DNA from 2 places in the Mucilaginibacter sp. NFX135 genome. Region 2 is predicted to be linked to the other one. Evidence: riboswitches for the same ligand, from Rfam matches in the RefSeq annotation. Region 2 holds a riboswitch; the other holds the start of a gene.
The links. Region 2 has a riboswitch for thiamine pyrophosphate ahead of thiS (sulfur carrier protein ThiS). Riboswitches for the same ligand answer to the same signal wherever they lie in the genome.
Positions count from the first base shown of each region.

Region 1 (9,193 bases), 2.1 Mb from region 2:
AACACGTTGTTGCGCATTTATCTGATCTGCTGGGTCAGCAGGTACAATTTGCTGATGACTGCATTGGCGCCGATGCCCTTGAAAAATCACAAAAATTAGGAAAAGGCGAGGTGCTTTTATTAGAGAACCTACGTTTTTATAAAGAAGAGGAAAAAGGCGATGTGGCTTTTGCCGAAAAGCTTTCCAAATTAGGCGATATCTACGTGAACGATGCCTTTGGTACCGCTCACCGTGCACATGCTTCTACAGCGGTTATCGCGCAATTTTTCCCGGATGCCAAATATTTTGGCTACCTGATGGCTGCCGAATTGAACAATGCCGAAAAGATCCTGAACGGCGCTGCTAAGCCTTTCACCGCTATTATGGGTGGTTCCAAAGTTTCGGATAAAATTGAGCTGATCGAAAAACTGCTGGATAAAGTTGATAACCTGATCATCGGCGGTGGTATGGCTTATACCTTTGCTAAAGCAGATGGCGGTAATATCGGTACTTCACTGGTTGAGGCCGATAAACTTGACCTGGCCATCAGCCTGAAACAAAAAGCAAAAGATAAAGGCGTGAAACTTTATTTACCGGTTGATAACGTTATTGCCGATGCTTTTGCTAACGATGCCAAAACCGGCGTTGCCAAAACCGGCGAAATTCCCGACAACTGGATGGGCCTGGATATCGGTCCGGAAACCGTTGCTATATTCAGCAAAGTGGTTGAAGAATCAAAAACTATTTTATGGAATGGCCCAATGGGTGTTTTTGAAATGGAAACATTTTTAGTAGGTACCAAAGCTATTGCCGAAGCGGTAGTTAAAGCAACTGAAAACGGTGCTTTCTCCCTGATAGGTGGTGGCGATTCAGCAGCAGCTGTCGCTAAATTTAACCTGACCCAGGAGGTTAGTTATGTATCAACCGGCGGCGGTGCTTTGCTGGAATATATGGAAGGTAAAGAGTTACCGGGCGTAAAAGCGATTAACGAATAAATAAAATTTATTATTACGAATAAATAAAAAGTTCAGCTGGATAGGCTGAACTTTTTATTTTTATATCGCTTTTCAAAAATATACAACAAAAATGATTAAAACGCTGGCTTTAACTGAAGATGATTACCTGACTTACTATTTATATACGGCATCCAGGAGTAAAAAAATACAATCAAATCGCCGCAAATCGTGGTTGATAATTTCAATTTGTTTTTTGGTCTTAGGAATGCTTTTTATTAATAATAATAAGTTTTATGCCTATTACTTTTTTGCTTTCGGGATTATATGCTTCATTTTTTACCCTTCTTATCAGAGTTATGAATATAAAAAGCGTTACAAAAAGCATGTATCAGATAATTATCAATATAAGGTTGGTGTAGCGTGTGAAATTAACTTTCAACCAGACTTTATCGAAACCAAAGATGCAACTAGTGAAAGTAAATTTAGTACTAATGAAGTTGTAGAGATTAATGAAATATCCTCTCACTATTTTATAAAAACCCGGTCCGGATCATCAATAATTTTATCTAAAGCTGCTATTAATAGCCCATCTTTTATTACTGATCTTATCGCGATCTTTAATAACCCGAATATCGTAATCAATAAGCAACTGGAGTGGAGGTGGAAATAGATTTAATGTCCCCTCAAGGTCTCCTGCAAGTTTAAGTTAGTGAATTTGTGGGTTAACTTAAACCTGCAAGGGACCCTGAGGTTAGTCTTGCTGCAATTCAAAACGCAGTGTTCTCTCTGAGAGACCCTGCGGTGACATTAAGAATACTTACTTAAATAGAAAAAGCCTCCAGATATTATCGGGAGGCTTTTTGGGATAAATCACACAAAACGCGTCAGTGCGAGGTACGAAGCAAGAGCCTCACCCAACCCTCTCCAAAGGAGAGGGCTTTAAAGCATTTTTTTTGAAGTCTCCCCCTTATGGGGGAGATTTAGAGGGGGTTATTGAATTTTAACCGACGACACCACATCATTGGCACTTGGCGACAGCGCGCCAAACCAACTGTTATTGGCTGTCAACGTCCAGGATGTACCGCTAAAGTTATCGTTGGAATACATGATCACCGTCCAGCCGGAAGGGATTTGTGCCGAAGATGCCCAGTCGTTCACAAAGCCTTTGGCTTGTAATTGCGCTAAGGTGTAATTGCCCTTGGCTATTTTTTGAGCGGCTGTGCCGCCATAGCTGGAGTTTTGATAAAAAACTACGCCTGTTGCAGTGCCGCCACCACCGCCGGTTGGGTTCATGATCTTGATCAGATCCTTAGTTACCTTGTAATCCGGAATGCGGTTGGTATTGTCATGCATAGAAGTAAGCGGCGCGTCGCGGTCAATAGCATAGCCAAATACGCCGCCTTTTTTGCCTGTTGTTGGCTCCCACCCGGCATAATCATAAGTACGACCGGTTCCGTTTTCCGGGTAAGTAACATCATCCCAGTAATTGCTTGGATAACCGTTTTCTTCATAAAAAGAAAACCCGGGTACAAATTTATCCGAAGTAATGTAGGCGGAGAACGTGTTCCATGTACTCTGAAATCCGGACGTTCCTCTGCCATAAGCCTGCAGCCACACATAATCTATCATCGTATAAACATTTCTGAAAAGACTATTGGTGCCGGTTTGGTTGGTATCAAAAGTAAGCAGTTTGCCGGTTCCGGATTTTGGGCCCAGATAAGCCGAAAGCGCGGTATAAACCCCGGTCATATCGGTGAGTGTAGTGCCCGAAGGATTGCTTTCCACATCAATGTCAAATCCGTCAAAACCATATTTATTAACCAGGCTATCCATGATCAGTTTAGCGGTTGTCTGGTATCCCGCTGTGGTGTGCGGTACACCCGAAGGAATATCCAGATTGCCGGTAAGTATCACCCTGGTGCCTTTGGTATGTAATGCTGGTATAACAGTATTTTTCATTTGTGTTTTTTCGGTGGCAGACGAACCATTGCTAAATCCGAAAGCAATGGCAATGTCCAGACTATCAGGTAAATTGGCCATTCCCGAAATATCGGTACCGCCGCCGGTTGGCGAGCCATATGACCTGTAAAAGCCCGCGGTAATTTCGTGCTTTGTTTTTTTGTAGGCAACCAAAGCGCTGTCTGAAGCTGCCGACAGGGTGGTCAGGCTGTTTTTAGACGCGCCTGCTGTTTGTAGTTTTGAAGCCGCGCTTCCGTTATCCTTTTTACAGGCTTGCATAGCGAATAAAGCTGAAAGACCGATCAACAAGATGCCGGCTTTAAAAGAGAAGATGTTTTTTTTCATAATGAGGGCTTTTTAATGGTTTATAATTTATGGATTTGGTTTTTTAAAAAAATGGCAATAGGTTACCCAGGAACCCTCCCAAAAGAGTAATAACCCATGAAAAGACATAAGGCGAAAATTTGGCACCTATAGACTCACCCCGACATCGCTGCGCTCGTCACCCCTCTCTCCGCTGCGCGCATAGAGGGGTTTACCCTCTTTGCGGCAAAGCCGTAGAGAGGGTGGTCCAGCGCAGCGTAGACCGGGTGAGTCGGCTCTGCGGCTTGTTTTTAACCTTGTAGGTTTCAACGCTGCCTTTTCATGGGCTATTACTCCCAAAAGAGGGTTTTGAAGCAGATTAACTGATCATACCCGGCATAAGAAACCGGGTATGGGTTTTACTATTTACTGAATTTTAACAGAGGTTATTTTATCATTGGCATTTGGCGATAAGGTGGTAAAATCGGGCGTGTTGGCCGTGCGTGTCCATGAGGTACCGCCAAAATTATCGTTGGTATACATGATCACCGTCCAGCCCGATGGTACTTTTACCGACGATGCCCAGTTATCTACAAAGCCTTTGGCCTGTAATTGTGTCAGGGTATAAGTGCCTTTAGGGATAAGACTGGTAGCTGTACCGCCGTAGTTGGTATTCTGATAAAAAGTGACACCGGTTGTAGTACCTCCACCGCCGGTACCATTCATCAGTTGGATAGCGTTCCTTGAAACGATGAACGGAGGAGTGTGGTTATAATCGCGACTCATACGATATGCTCCAACACCGGCAACCTTGTTGGTTTTGGCCCAATTAGTGGCATAACTGTACATATCTGATGTTGCTTTAGCATCGCCGCCTGATTGGTCTTCAGTACCATCAGCATGTTTAAAGCTATCGCCGTTAACCAGTAAAATAGTTTTATCCGATCCATAAGTAGAAGCTACAGAGGATAGTGGGAAGGAACTGCTGCTCCAGAAATGGCTTCCGGTAGTATAGGACTGGAATAATATATAGTCATAATTGCTTTTGGTGCCGGTTAAACTATTATTATCCAGGGAGCCGTCGGTATCATAAAAAAACACGGGTTTTTTGCCCATACTTAGTGTAACTGCCGACGTAGAGTTCGGTCCGAACCATTTGGCTACCGATTTTAATAAATTGGGATAACTGCTGCTGGTTACATTTTTATTGTCGATGGTACCTGATTCAATATCCAGATCTATACCATCCAAAGAATCGGCTACAATATGCTGGTTATACATCGCCTGCGACCAATGGTCATAAGTGCTTGTTGAAGTGGCAACGGTAGCGGTTGAAGTTGGTGTAGCCGGATCCTTGGATGAACCATCAAAATAGGCATCACCCAAAAAATGACATACCACGATCCGGGTTCCCTTGGCCTGGGCTGCACGCCAGTGTGACCTTGTGGCATCATTGCCGGCAAAAAACTCCAGGAAATCGGTACTGTCCGGTGCATTGGCCGGGTTGAAACTGGCAGCAGGATCGGCGCCATCGCCAACCAAAAAGCCTACAAATATTTTATGTACGCTGTTTTTGTAAGCGATCAGGTCGGCATTGGAAGTTGTCGACAGGGTGGTTAATCCGTTTTTAGATGCACCTTCCGCTTGTAATTTTTCAGCGGCGTTTCCATTATCCTTTTTGCAGGATTGCGTAGCGGCAAGGGTAAACAGGCAGAGTATAGGCAATCCTACGCTCATTAAAAAAGTATTTTTTTTCATAATAGGTTTTTTTTATAGAGTCAAGAATTAAGAGTCAAGAATCAGGAAGGGAGCGCAATTGATCGATGATCATTTTTTTACTCTTGATTCTTGACTCTTAACTCTTGATTCCTTTTTAATTATTGAATTTTAACAGAACTTACCACATCGTTCGCGTTGGGCGAAAGGGTGGTGAAATTGGTGGTGTTGGAGGTTAGCGTCCAGGAAGTACCGGCAAAATTATCGTTGCTGTACATAGTCACCGTCCATCCCGTAGGAATTTTTACCGACGATGCCCAGTCGTTCACAAAACCCAGGGCCTGCAACTGCGATAAGGTGTAGTTACCTTTGGCTATGGTGCTGGTAGCAGTGCCGGTATAATTGATATCCTGGTAAAAAGTAACACCCGTAGCTGGCGTAGTACCGCTGCCGTAAACCGTTGCTTTACCATATAAGGCGTTGGAAACACTGCTCAGGTAAGTGTGTACATCGGTATTTGGTAAATTGTAATACAGATAGATGCCATAACTGTTATTAACGGTCTGTGTAGCTAAGGACGCGGCGGTTGATGCGCTGGTACTTTGGATATCGATAGCAGCAGGCCCAAGGTTGCTGGCTGCTAATCCAGGTACATTTGGTACAGAATAGCTGCCGTAAATGGCATTCCAGCTATAATCAACTTTTGAGCCTACGGTTACCCCGTTAAAGCTCAAGCGGGAAGCTGCCGGGCCATAAAAATAAAAGGAAATGATCTTGGTAGGCATCAGCTGGCGCAAGGCGGTTACCAGATACACAAATGAGCTTGAATTTGGCTGACCGGTTCCGTTGGTGCCATAATCAGCATATTCATCGTCAAAGTCAATGCCGTCAAGTCCATAAGTGGTTACGGCATTGGCCAATAACTGCGCAAAATCCTGGGCGGCCTGCTGGCTCGGAAAATTAGTTATACCCGCACCCTGATGATTACCCAGTATAGAGAGTAGCACCTTGATCCCTTTGGCCTGTAATGGCTGGATCTTGGTGGCCGCGTTATTTAATACAGTGGTTACCTGCGGATTAAAAAACAGTTCGGCTTTTTGGGTAGTGGTATTGTAATTGATATTAGCCGCGAATATAATGCCGATATCAAAAAGCTGCTCCCCGGTTGAAAGCTTATAATTACCAACGTTAAGGATATCGTTATTATTCACTTCCACATAACAAACGCCTTTGGGGCCGCTAACGCCAATGGCGCTGGTACTTAATTTTGATGAAGCGTTATTGGCTTGGGGTGTGGGTGACAGATCTTTTTTACAGGCTGCTGTAAACAGCAGCGAAAAGCCTAATAAAGCAATAGATGCTTTGGTAATTGAATTGGACGTTTTTCTCATTGTCGGTTTTTAAATTGGTTTATAAATTTTTGATAGGTTGTAAGCTCAAAGGCAGTGTTTTATCCATAGGCATCTGATGTTTTTTTATAGGTATCGGCAAAAAGATTAATGAGCATAAATTAATAGGGGAGGGGTAAGTATTAAACGATTTAGTAGCATAGTATGCATAGTTATATAACCTGTAAATATTATATAATTTACAAGTTTTAATAATGTATGTGCATATATTATAGGTTTTATATGCGCGGTGATTTAATTGGTTTACAGTGATATAGACAAGTAATAATCAGGGATTGCCTACAAGGATTTAAAATTTTTATTCTACAAGTTAATATTTTTATTTTGATATATTTTCTATAATATACCTGGTAATGATATATCCACATAAATGAACAAGAAAAAGCTACATTTGCCATGGCTTTAGGGGTATTCTGTACAGAATTGAGATAAACCCTTTGAACCTGACCCGGCTGATACCGGCGTAGGGAAAAGTCGGGACATACCTGTCTGTAGCGCTCAGTCCTGCGCCCCGAAGCCATGTTTTTATGAAATTGTAAACCATGAATAAAAAAACCTTTAGCTATCCATCCGTTTTGACGATTGCGGGCTTCGATGGCAGCGGTGGGGCCGGTATACAAGGCGATATTAAAACCATCTCGGCGCTGGGATGCTACGCCACTTCGGTGCTCACCGCGCTCCCGGTGCAAAATACTTGTGGGGTGAGGTCCATTCACGCGATCCCGGTCGAAGTGGTAGGAGCGCAACTACAGGCTATATTGGATGATATTTTTCCGGATGCCATTAAAATAGGTATGATACATACAACTGATGTGCTTGAAGCCATTGTAAATACCCTGCTGCAGTACCCGGAGGTTCCGGTGGTATTTGATCCGGTGATGGTATCAACCAGCGGTCATCAACTTCTGGAGGATAGTACAGTGGAGGCAATCGTTAAAAAAATGTTTCCGCTGGCCGCGGTTATTACCCCCAACCTGGATGAAACCACTGTTTTAACCGGGATGCCTGTACATACCCTTGATGATATGCGGATTGCCGGTAAAAAACTCATGGGGATGGGAGCACGCTCAGTATTATTAAAAGGCGGTCACCTGGATGCTACGCAATTAACCTCCTTATATTTTACAAACGACGGTAAAGTGCAAGAATACAGCTTTGAAAAAATAGACACCCAAAATACCCGGGGCACCGGATGTGCCCTGTCATCGGCTATGGCCTGTTACATAGCCCAGAAGAAATCATTAGCCGATGCAGTAGTACTGGCGCAGGAGTACGTACACCAGGCCATACTTGCTGGAAAGGATGCGCGAACGGGCAAAGGAAATGGCCCTTTAAATCATTTCTTTAATCCGCAAAAACTCTTCATAAACCCGTAGGAAAGTTAATAGCTATGAAAAGTTATAAATCGGGCATTGAAGAATAATAACATAGTGCATAGTCTACTCACCCAGTCTACCCTTCGCTGGACCACCCTCTCTGTGGCTTTGCCGTAAAGAGGGTAAAGAAAAAAAGAAAGCAACCCTCTCTATGCGCGCAGCGGAGAGAGGGGTGACAAGCGCAGCGATGTCGGGGTAGTCGATACCGCGCGTTCGATTCTTATCATTTGCGTAACCCTGGCTATCACCTGTAGAAAAAGGCAAATAAAGCCCCATTTAAACCTCAAAACCTCAATGGATTTTACGCTTGCCATATCGCGTAAAATCGCGATAGAGGAATCTGTTAAACCTCTCAGTATTATTCCCCCAGGTCCTTAGCTATGCTAAGGGTTTTTTGGTTTATAGGGTTCGCTGTAATTCTTTTAAACTCAAAACTCCCTACTCAAAACTTACGACTTAACACACCAGTTGCCTCTTTTATTTTATTCAGGTACATTTAGGGCTTGATTAACTAACTAAATGAAAAAAACTTTATTTATCTGTTTGTGGCTGGTCGTAACAGCTATCAGCGTTTACGCGCAAACCTCACCGCCTGATGCTGAATACATTAAGGCCAATTATCAAAAATACGAATACCAGATACCTATGCGCGATGGTAAAAAGCTGTTTACTTCGGTATACGTACCCAAAGACCAATCCAAAAAATATCCCATCATGATGGATCGCACGCCATACAGCGTTGCGCCCTATGGAACTGACTTGTATAAAGGCAGCCTGGGCCCATCGTCGGTATTTGCGCATGATGGATTTATTTTTGTTTACCAGGATGTTCGTGGTCGTTGGATGAGCGAAGGTATTTATGAGGAAATGACCCCTGAAAAAGAAGTGCACAAGACCAAGAATGATGTTGATGAAGGCACCGATACATATGATACCATTAACTGGCTGCTTAAAAAAATACCCAACAATAATGGTAAAGTAGGCGTGTGGGGAATATCATATCCCGGTTTTTACACCACTACTGCATTGCTGAGCCGTCACCCGGCCCTGGTAGCTGCATCGCCGCAGGCCCCTATTGCCGATCTGTACCGCGATGACGCTTTTCATAACGGCGCCTTTATGCTGGTGGCCAATTTTGGTTTCTATTCATTTTTTACCAACCGCCAGGATGATAAACCCACCCAGCGCAGGGCTCCCGGGCTTAATGTGGGAACTGAGGACGGCTATGATTTTTTCCTGAAAATGGGTTCGGTAAAAAACACCAACGATAAATTTTATAAAGATACCATCCGCCTGTGGAACGAGATGCTGGATCATCCCAACTATGACCAGCACTGGAAAGACCGCAACGTATTGACCCACCTGCACAATATTAAAACCGCTGTACTGGTTACCGGTGGCTGGTACGATGCCGAGGATCTGTACGGCGCCATCAATACCTATAAAACGCTGGTAAAGGAAAATCCTAAAACACCGGTTTACTTTGCTATGGGCC
Region 1 covers NZ_CP183412.1:1,565,553-1,574,745, forward strand. Annotated here, with positions in the region: gene ACNURT_RS06865 (phosphoglycerate kinase) at 1-974, shown strand, start outside; gene ACNURT_RS06870 (hypothetical protein) at 1,066-1,605, shown strand; gene ACNURT_RS06875 (EndoS/ChiA family endoglycosidase) at 1,926-3,239, opposite strand; gene ACNURT_RS06880 (glycoside hydrolase family 18) at 3,624-4,955, opposite strand; gene ACNURT_RS06885 (endo-beta-N-acetylglucosaminidase H) at 5,075-6,304, opposite strand; TPP riboswitch at 6,717-6,809, shown strand; gene thiD (bifunctional hydroxymethylpyrimidine kinase/phosphomethylpyrimidine kinase) at 6,865-7,698, shown strand; gene ACNURT_RS06895 (CocE/NonD family hydrolase) at 8,218-9,193, shown strand, end outside.
Region 1: it holds a riboswitch for thiamine pyrophosphate, as region 2 does, so the genes downstream of both, thiD (bifunctional hydroxymethylpyrimidine kinase/phosphomethylpyrimidine kinase) here and thiS (sulfur carrier protein ThiS) in region 2, are expected to answer to the same signal.

Region 2 (9,193 bases):
GGTAGTGAGCTCGACATGATCAAAACCCTGCAGTATTCGGCCATAATTATGGGGATAAAAGCGGTATCATACCTTGATATACCTAACAACAAGATACGGATAGAGCTTTGGGAAAACGGCAAAATGGTTTCTGTTGAGCAGGAAGAAAACGGCGACGGATGGCAATGGCTCAACGGGCGAAAAGCAACTATGCCTGCCGCGCGGATAGCGGAAATGAGAAGTACTTTTTATTCGGGCCTGCTTGGCTTGCGTAAGCCAGCCATCAACCAGATGCAGGTACTGAATATGCAAAAGCTTAAGAACAATACCTACTCGGTTTTATGCAAATTGGATGGTAACGATTACATTTTTGCCATCAACGATCAAAACCAACTGGTAGCCGAGGCTAATAAAACATTCGGCCGAACATCTGTATCAGCTTTGTCAGATCTGCGCCAGGTGCAGGGTATCATGATCCCTTTTCATGAGGTAGTAACATCGGGAATAAAAAAACTCGTTATCCAGTATGATAGCTTCGAAATTAACCCGGTGTTTAATGCCGATACATGGGGAGTACCTGCTGGGGATAGGTAGGAAATTTAGACCAGAATCAAAAAGCATCATTGCGAGTACGAAGCAATCTTTATATTGTACAGAGCAAACATGTATAGTTGACCTGCCTGTGTAGAGATTGCTTCGTACCTCGCAATGACGCGTATATTTTTATTAGGCCCCTCTTTCGGAGAGGATTTGGGTTTATTTACCGCTCCATTTTTGTTGTAAAAGCTTCATAAAATATCCCCCAACCACACTGCGTGCCTGAAAGCCTACCTGTTTACCGTTGGTAGTTTCGTACCAGTCACTCATGGGTACACGGATTGGTGTTTCGGTTGCGTATTTATATACCGGATTGGCCAGCGCCTCAAAATCGGCCCTGTTTTTAGCCAAAGTAGCCGTCCAGATGATCCAGTCGCTCTTGGTATAGGTTTTGCGACTATCCAGCGGCAATCCGTATTGATTTTGTTTAGTTAGATAGAATTTCACCTCACGGTCATAAACCGATTGCGGGAACAGGTTTAGGCCAAGGATCTTGTCCCAAACAATATTATATTTCTGGCTCCAGGTTTCTTTTTTATCAAATACCAGGGAGTAATGATCGCCGGCATCGGCCATTTTCATCCATTTGCTTACCATATCTTTAGCCATGGCCCTATATTTTGTGGCTACATCTTTTTGACCAAGCAACTCAGCCAGACGGGCATAACTACCTATACCTACAATAGCTTTGGCCGATAAATTGGCGTTGCGTGCCAGGTGACCGGCAAAATCATCGGTACATAACTGATTAGCAGGATCCAAGCCTTCCTTAGCTAAGTAGTTTGTCCAGGTGGTTAATATTTTCCAGTGTTTTTTGGCATAAGCAGGGTTATTGCCATTAGCCTTTACTACAGCTAAAGTTAATGCCAGCATATTACCAGACTCTTCTACAGGCATACCCTCGCCATAAGTTTGCCCATTGGCTAAAGGATAAGTACCCAGATCATGTGCAGCAAAATCATGCGCGAATTTACCGCTTTCGCTAAAATAGAAGATCCCATTCATCATACCTTCCATCAGCTTAGAATTGTAAAGCAAAAATAACGGCGCCGAGGGATAAGTAATATCAACAGTATTGATAGAACCATTACTGAAATTCTCTTTGGACAGGAACAAGATCTCACCCTGCGGGCTTTTTACCAATACATGAGCCGCAATACTTTGCCGGTAAGCCAACACACACAATTTAGCATAATTGGCACCACCAGCATTCTGAGCATCTTTATACATGGAGGTATTAAATGTGGCGCATTTTTGCAGTACTGCAGGATACTCCGCGGCCGCTTTTGCCAATACTTGCTCTATAGTTTTGGTTTGGGCGTTTTGCCACCATGGCTTTAAATTGGTATGGAAATATTGTACGGGGGTGATATCATCATAACCCAACTCTATGAATTTACTCACAGCTGTTTTACCCACTTTACCAAAAGGTATCACGGTATTTAAAACCAGGTTGCTTCCCTCCTTTGCGGTTGATTTGCTGTCGCCGCTAAAAAATGAATCGACAGATTGCTTACTTGTGCTCACGTATTGCTGTGCGTTGGCTGATTTTGGTGCCGCTACATACATGTATCCCCAATCGATACGCAGGTCATCACCTTTCTTTTGCAGTATAGGCTGTTCTATAGTGCCCGCTTTTAAAATAGATAACGTACTTGATGAGTATTGCTGTGTGGTTACCGGTTGCTGTGGTGTATTACGCGCTATATCTGCCGATGCACCCAAGTAAATCTTTACATCATGTGATGCACCATCGTTTGATTTTACTTTATAGCTGATGTAGGATACCGGACGTGATAAAAGATTCAGGTCACTCATCAATAATGGCGAAGTGAAAGTTAATTGCAGGTCGGCTTTGCCGCATTTAAAGTTATAAATGGTTTGGGTAGCATTCAAGATTACGCTGGTTTGTTTTGCCAGTTCAAGAGCGGCATGCCCTTTTGGTTTTAGTTCATCGGCCAAACCTGCATCCAGCCAGGCGCCTCCGCCGGTGTTGGTACAATGCAATGCCAGCACATTCTCACCTTTTTTCAGAGAGTTTACAGCGGCATCACTCAATGTAAAATATTGCAGATCACCGTTGGCGCCACCCTGCTCGCTCACTTTTTTCCCGTTAATATAAACCTCTGCTTCATCGTCATGGTGTAACCTTAGCCAAAGTTTATTAAAGTTAAGGTCATTCAGTGTAAAAGTCCTACGCACCCATATATCCCGACCTGTCCATAAGGTTTTGGCCGCCTGTTTATCATTGCTGAGGGGGGCTGTCCCTGTTTTCCAACTGCTATCGTTAAAATTGGCAGATGCCCAGTCTTTGGAAGGTTCCGTCTCTGTGTATTTACAAGTATAGGGCTTTTCATCAGCCGCGGCCAATACCGTTTTGTATTCCAGCGATTCTTTACCCATAAAACGGTAAACGGTACCGTCGACTTTAATGAGACCCAGAAGTGATTGGTCTTTGCCGGTCCAGTGGTGGGTTGTAGATTCATTCAAATTATCAGTGAACGACCAGATACTGAAATAAGGATTGTGTGTAATAAGCGGATAAGCCGGCGCTTTGGTGGCCTGTGCCCTGGCCAAAAAGCCTGCTAACATAAGGCAAGCAAATAATGGGAACCTTTTCATGTTTTTATAAATGGTTTATACAATATAGAATTATAGCGCCGTAAATATTTGCATTTTCCGACTTAAAACAGATACAACGCCACAAAAAGCGTTAAATTGACGACTAATTGAGACGATATGTAGAAGATGTGCGGATGTGCGGATGTGCGGATGTGCGGATGTGCAAATGTGCAAATGAAAGTAATTGATTGATGATTTGATCTCCTAATCTGCACATCTGAAATCTGCACATTTGCACATCTGACCTTATTTGCACATCCAATCTCACTTAAATACTTCAAAACTATACTGCGCTACACTCCAGAACTCATCAAGGGCTATGATACGGGGTTTAAAAAAGGATATCAGGGCTGGCCAGTCGTTACGGTTAAAGATACTTGCAGATGGCAGCGTTTTGATGATTCGGCTTATCAGCTTATTACTTTCGTCGCGGGTATGGAGTTCCCATTCCCACTCTTCGTTAAGGCTGCTATCCAGTACTGTTTTCAACTCCTTGAACTGCTCAAACATCAGTTCCTGCATGCCGGCATCGGGATGTGATATTTCGATAGCGATATAAGCATGGCGGTTATCGGTTTGCATTTTAAAGTTCAGGTGTTTAATGCCCGTTTTATAATTGATCCAGTTAATCCGTAAACCGTCCGCCGATAGCTGCGGTGCTATATATTGCCCAAAGGCGGTCCAAAAAGCCTGTCTTATCTGCGATGCCTCGTCTTTTGAATACAATGTATTATTGATTTTACTAAAGCGGTAAAATTAACAAAAAATTGGCTGCAGCGTTAAAGAACAGGTCGGATATAGTGATACAACCGGGTAAGAATAAAGATTATGATTTTAATAATATCGGGGTGATGGTTCATGCTATAAAGGAAATTTACCTTGGCTAAGAAATAGGCTTATATGCTAAAATAAATCAAAAAAGCAACCTGTTTGAGGTTGTTTTTTTGATTTAGAGGGATAGATTTAAAACCTGTCCCAAAATGCGGGTGGTTCAATACCCAGGCTACGCAGAAAAACATATCCCTGAGCCCTATGATGAATCTCGTTGTCTACAACATACTGCATGGTATTGATGTTTTTATTTTCATAAGCGCCAAAAGCTGCTTCCACTTCCTGGAAACGCTCCGGTGAAATTTGCGGCCAGTATTCGTTCAATTCCAGGGTGATCTGATCCCAGCGTTGTAGGATCGAGGCTTTAGTTTCTACGGCTACATTTTCTGTGGCATGATTAAGCGTTTCAGCGGATCTCCATGTTCCGGTAACTAAACCTTCAACACCATATTGCGACAGGTCCATAATTTCAACTGCCATTACACCGAATGAGCGCATCCCTCCTACTGAATAACCAAATAATTTATCTTCAGGAAAAGCCTCGATAACCTTCCTGGTCAGACTGCGGTGCCCTTGCCAGTTATTTAAAAAAGTTTCTGGTGAAATAAACTGGGTAGCTGAACTTACTTCCGGTTGAATTGCATTTGTTTCCATGGTTTCTTTTGTTTTGATTTTGTATTACAAAGAAACCATGGGGTAATGACAACCTTATGTCAGCAGACAAAAGGAATTTTTAAAATAAATATCTCTTTGAATTATCTATTTTTTTATAAGTTTACCGCAACTTTAGGGGTGTCCTTCAATGGACTGAGATAATACCCTTTGAACCTGATGCAGTTAGTACTGCCGAAGGGAAAAGTGACGATAATCCTGTGGGTTATTTTTTCTTTCCTCCATGAAACGGGGCCATTCCTAAAGTTGAAATTTTAGAAACAGAATGGAAATCACCGTAAATCAACAAAGTTACCAGGTTACCGATGTGTGCAATGTGCAGCAAATGCTCGCTATTGTATTTGATGCGATGCCAAATGGTATTGCCGTAGCCATCAATCAGGCCATTATTCCACGTGCCAACTGGGCCGATTATCAGATCGGTCCCCAGGATCAAATCGTCATCATCAAAGCAACACAGGGAGGGTAAAAGCAGATGTGCAAATATGCAGATGTGCGGGTGTGCAGATGAAACGATCATTGAATACTCCCAGCGATAAAAATCACTAATTCACTAAATCAATAATTCAATAATTATTCACGGATGAAGCAAGAAAAAATTCCAACCGGTAAGGTATTAACTACCGAGCCCTTTCCGGCCTCCAGAAAGGTTTTTGTAAAAGGACAGCTGCATGATATCCAGGTAGCCATGCGCGAGATCAGCCTAAGCGATACCAAACTGCATGGCCGTTTTGGCGAAACAGAGCCCAACGCCCCGGTTACCGTCTATGATACCAGCGGTCCGTATACCGATATTAACGCGACCATCGATGTGAAAAAAGGTCTCCCCCGTTTGCGTGAGCAATGGATCATGAACCGGGCTGATGTAGAACAACTGGAAGGCATATCCTCTCAATACGGGCAACAGCGTTTAAATGACAACAGCCTGGATGAACTGCGTTTTGCGCACGTAAGCAAACCTTTACGCGCAAAACCCGGCATGAACGTATCGCAAATGCACTATGCCAGAAAAGGTATTATCACCCCCGAAATGGAGTATATCGCCATTCGCGAAAACCAGCGTATTGATCTGCTAAAGGAACAATTGAACGGGCAATATGAGGTAATGAGTCATCAGCATCAGGGTCATAGCTTTGGGGCAAATACCCCAAAAGGATATATAACACCCGAATTTGTGCGCTCAGAAGTTGCTGCTGGTCGCGCTGTGATCCCTTCCAATATTAATCACCCGGAAATTGAGCCGATGATCATTGGTCGCAACTTTTTGGTGAAGATCAATGCCAACATCGGCAACTCGGCCGTTACTTCCAGCATCGAAGAAGAAGTAGAAAAAGCAGTATGGGCTTGCCGCTGGGGTGCAGATACTATTATGGATCTATCTACCGGGAAAAACATCCATGAAACGCGCGAGTGGATCATCCGTAATTCGCCCGTGCCCATTGGTACAGTACCAATTTACCAGGCATTGGAAAAAGTGAACGGAAAAGCGGAAGATCTGACCTGGGAACTATTCCGGGATACCCTGATAGAACAGGCAGAACAAGGCGTAGACTACTTTACCATTCATGCAGGCGTACTGTTGCGCTACGTGCCACTCACCGCCAAACGCATCACCGGCATTGTTTCGCGGGGTGGTTCTATTATGGCCAAATGGTGTTTGGCGCATCACAAAGAGAATTTCCTGTACACCCATTTTGAAGAGATCTGCGAGATCATGAAAGCCTATGATGTGGCCTTCTCTTTAGGTGATGGCTTACGACCGGGCTGTATTGCTGATGCCAATGACGCCGCGCAGTTCGGCGAACTGGAAACCCTGGGCGAACTTACCAAAATTGCCTGGAAGCACGATGTACAAACCATTATTGAAGGTCCTGGCCATATTCCGATGCACATGATCAAGGAAAATATGGATAAGCAACTGGCAAATTGCGGCGAGGCGCCTTTTTACACTTTAGGTCCGCTGACTACAGATATCGCTCCAGGTTACGATCACATTACCTCGGCCATCGGCGCAGCCATGATCGGTTGGTTTGGTACCGCTATGTTGTGTTATGTTACGCCTAAGGAACATCTCGGTTTACCCAACAAAAAAGACGTGAAAGATGGTGTGATCACTTATAAAATAGCGGCCCATGCGGCCGACCTTGCTAAAGGGCATCCAGGTGCGCAATACCGGGACAATGCGCTAAGCAAGGCCCGTTTCGAGTTCAGGTGGGAAGATCAGTTTAACCTCTCGCTCGATCCTGATACAGCCAGGGAGTTTCATGACGAAACCCTGCCTGCCGATGGCGCCAAGATTGCTCACTTCTGCTCCATGTGTGGCCCCAACTTCTGCTCGATGAAAATTACGCAGGATGTACGGGAATATGCCAAAGAAAATGGTGTGGATGAGACAGCCGCGCTGGCAAAAGGTATGGAGCAAAAATCAAAGGAGTTTACGGAGAGGGGAAGTGAAATATATCTGTAAAAGTCGGCTGTCATGCTGAGCCTGTCGGGCATGGTGGGCAAGCCTACGCGAGAGTCTTCGACAAGCTCAGACTGACAGCCCCTAATGGATAAAGATTTATGCAATTGATAGTTATTTCACATCCGGATACTATAGCTCATGAAGCACAATTGATCAATCAGCTGTTTGAAGCTGGCTTGATGCGTTTTCATTTGCGAAAACCTGATTGGGATGAACAACAACTGTTTGGTCTGCTCAAGCAGATCGACCCGGCTTTTCATCCGTATATCGCATTACACCAGTATCATAACATCGCCATAGATTTTGATATCAAAAGGCTGCATTATACCGAGAAACACAGGTTGACTACTGAGCAGAATAAACTGATCCTTCAAAAGAAGAAAGGCAACGTATTAAGCACATCAATTCATGATATAACCGAATTGAGTGCATTAACACCATTTGATTATACCTTTTTCAGCCCCGTGTTTAACAGTATATCTAAGTCAGATTATCAAAGTAAACTACCTGAGGGTTTCCATATCGATCGAAATGATACTCAACCAAAGATTATCGCCTTAGGCGGTGTGGAATGCTCGAATCTGGATAAACTAAAACACATGGGTTTTGATGGGGCAGCTGTTTTGGGCACAATATGGAACGATCCCACGCATGCCATCACCAATTTTAGGAAATTACAAGAACATCTTCCAAATACCCATCAACAACCAACGCTTTAGGCTTTATGCCTTTTGCTTTTAGCTTAAACAATATGATTGATAAACTTCATTATATATCCCAACAACCTTCAAATGGAACGCACCTTACCGCCATAAAAGCAGCGCTAAGTTCTGGCTGTAAATGGATCCAGCTCCGGATAAAGGATCAGCCCGAAAACATGATCCTGGAATATGCATTGGAAGCCCGGGCATTATGCCATGAGTTTGGCGCGAAGCTGGTCGTGAATGATCATCCTGAAATCGCGCTAAAATCCGGCGCTTACGGTCTGCACCTCGGCTTACAGGATATGCCGATTGTCCAGGCGCGACAGATAGTAGGGAATCGAATGATCATCGGCGGAACTGCAAACACTTTTGAGCATATCCTGCAAAGAGTTGCCGAAGGCGCCGATTATATCGGCCTTGGCCCCTACCGGTTTACCAAAACCAAAGAAAAGCTAAGCCCGATTTTGGGATTGGAAGGTTATCGGGGAATTTTGGAACGGCTGAGATCCGCTGGGATCAGCATCCCCATCATCGCCATTGGTGGAATTGAACCGGATGATATCGCCGCTATCATGCAAACAGGGGTCCATGGTGTGGCCATTTCGGGAGCAATCACTTATGCTGTTGATGCGGCACAAACCACACAATATATCTACCAGCAGTTACATATGAACGTTTTAAAAGAAGTATAAAAGCCTCACCTAAATCCTCTCCAAAGGAGAGGACTTTAAATCACATTTTTAAACCCTCTCCTTTGGAGAGGGCAGGGTGAGGCTAAACATTTCAAAAAAAATACAAATCACAAAAGATGTTAAAAATAGCCGATAAAACTTTCCGTTCGCGACTGTTTACAGGTACGGGTAAATTCAGTTCATCTCCACTAATGGAAGAGGCGTTGGTAGCTTCGGGTTCTGAGCTGGTTACCGTGGCTCTGAAACGCGTTGATGTAAAAAACAATGAGCAGGACGATCTGCTGATCCGTTTAAAATACCCGCATATCAACCTGCTGCCCAATACTTCGGGCGTACGCAATGCCAAGGAAGCTATTTTCGCGGCACAGCTGGCCCGCGAGGCTCTGGAAACCAACTGGATAAAACTGGAGATCCATCCCGATCCCAAATACCTGATGCCCGACCCTATCGAAACCCTCAAAGCTACCGAAGAACTGGCCAAAATAGGCTTTGTGGTGCTGCCCTATATCCACGCCGATCCTGTTTTGTGCAAACGTTTGGAAGATGCTGGTACTGCGGCTGTAATGCCCCTGGGCTCACCCATTGGCAGCAATAAAGGTTTAAAAACCATTGATTTTTTAGAGATCATT
Region 2 covers NZ_CP183412.1:3,682,879-3,692,071, forward strand. Annotated here, with positions in the region: gene ACNURT_RS15495 (hypothetical protein) at 1-573, shown strand, start outside; gene ACNURT_RS15500 (glutaminase domain-containing protein) at 736-3,198, opposite strand; gene ACNURT_RS15505 (DUF4268 domain-containing protein) at 3,463-3,924, opposite strand; gene ACNURT_RS15510 (DinB family protein) at 4,162-4,683, opposite strand; TPP riboswitch at 4,808-4,901, shown strand; gene thiS (sulfur carrier protein ThiS) at 4,967-5,170, shown strand; gene thiC (phosphomethylpyrimidine synthase ThiC) at 5,285-7,168, shown strand; gene ACNURT_RS15525 (thiamine phosphate synthase) at 7,267-7,887, shown strand; gene ACNURT_RS15530 (thiamine phosphate synthase) at 7,920-8,564, shown strand; gene ACNURT_RS15535 (thiazole synthase) at 8,681-9,193, shown strand, end outside.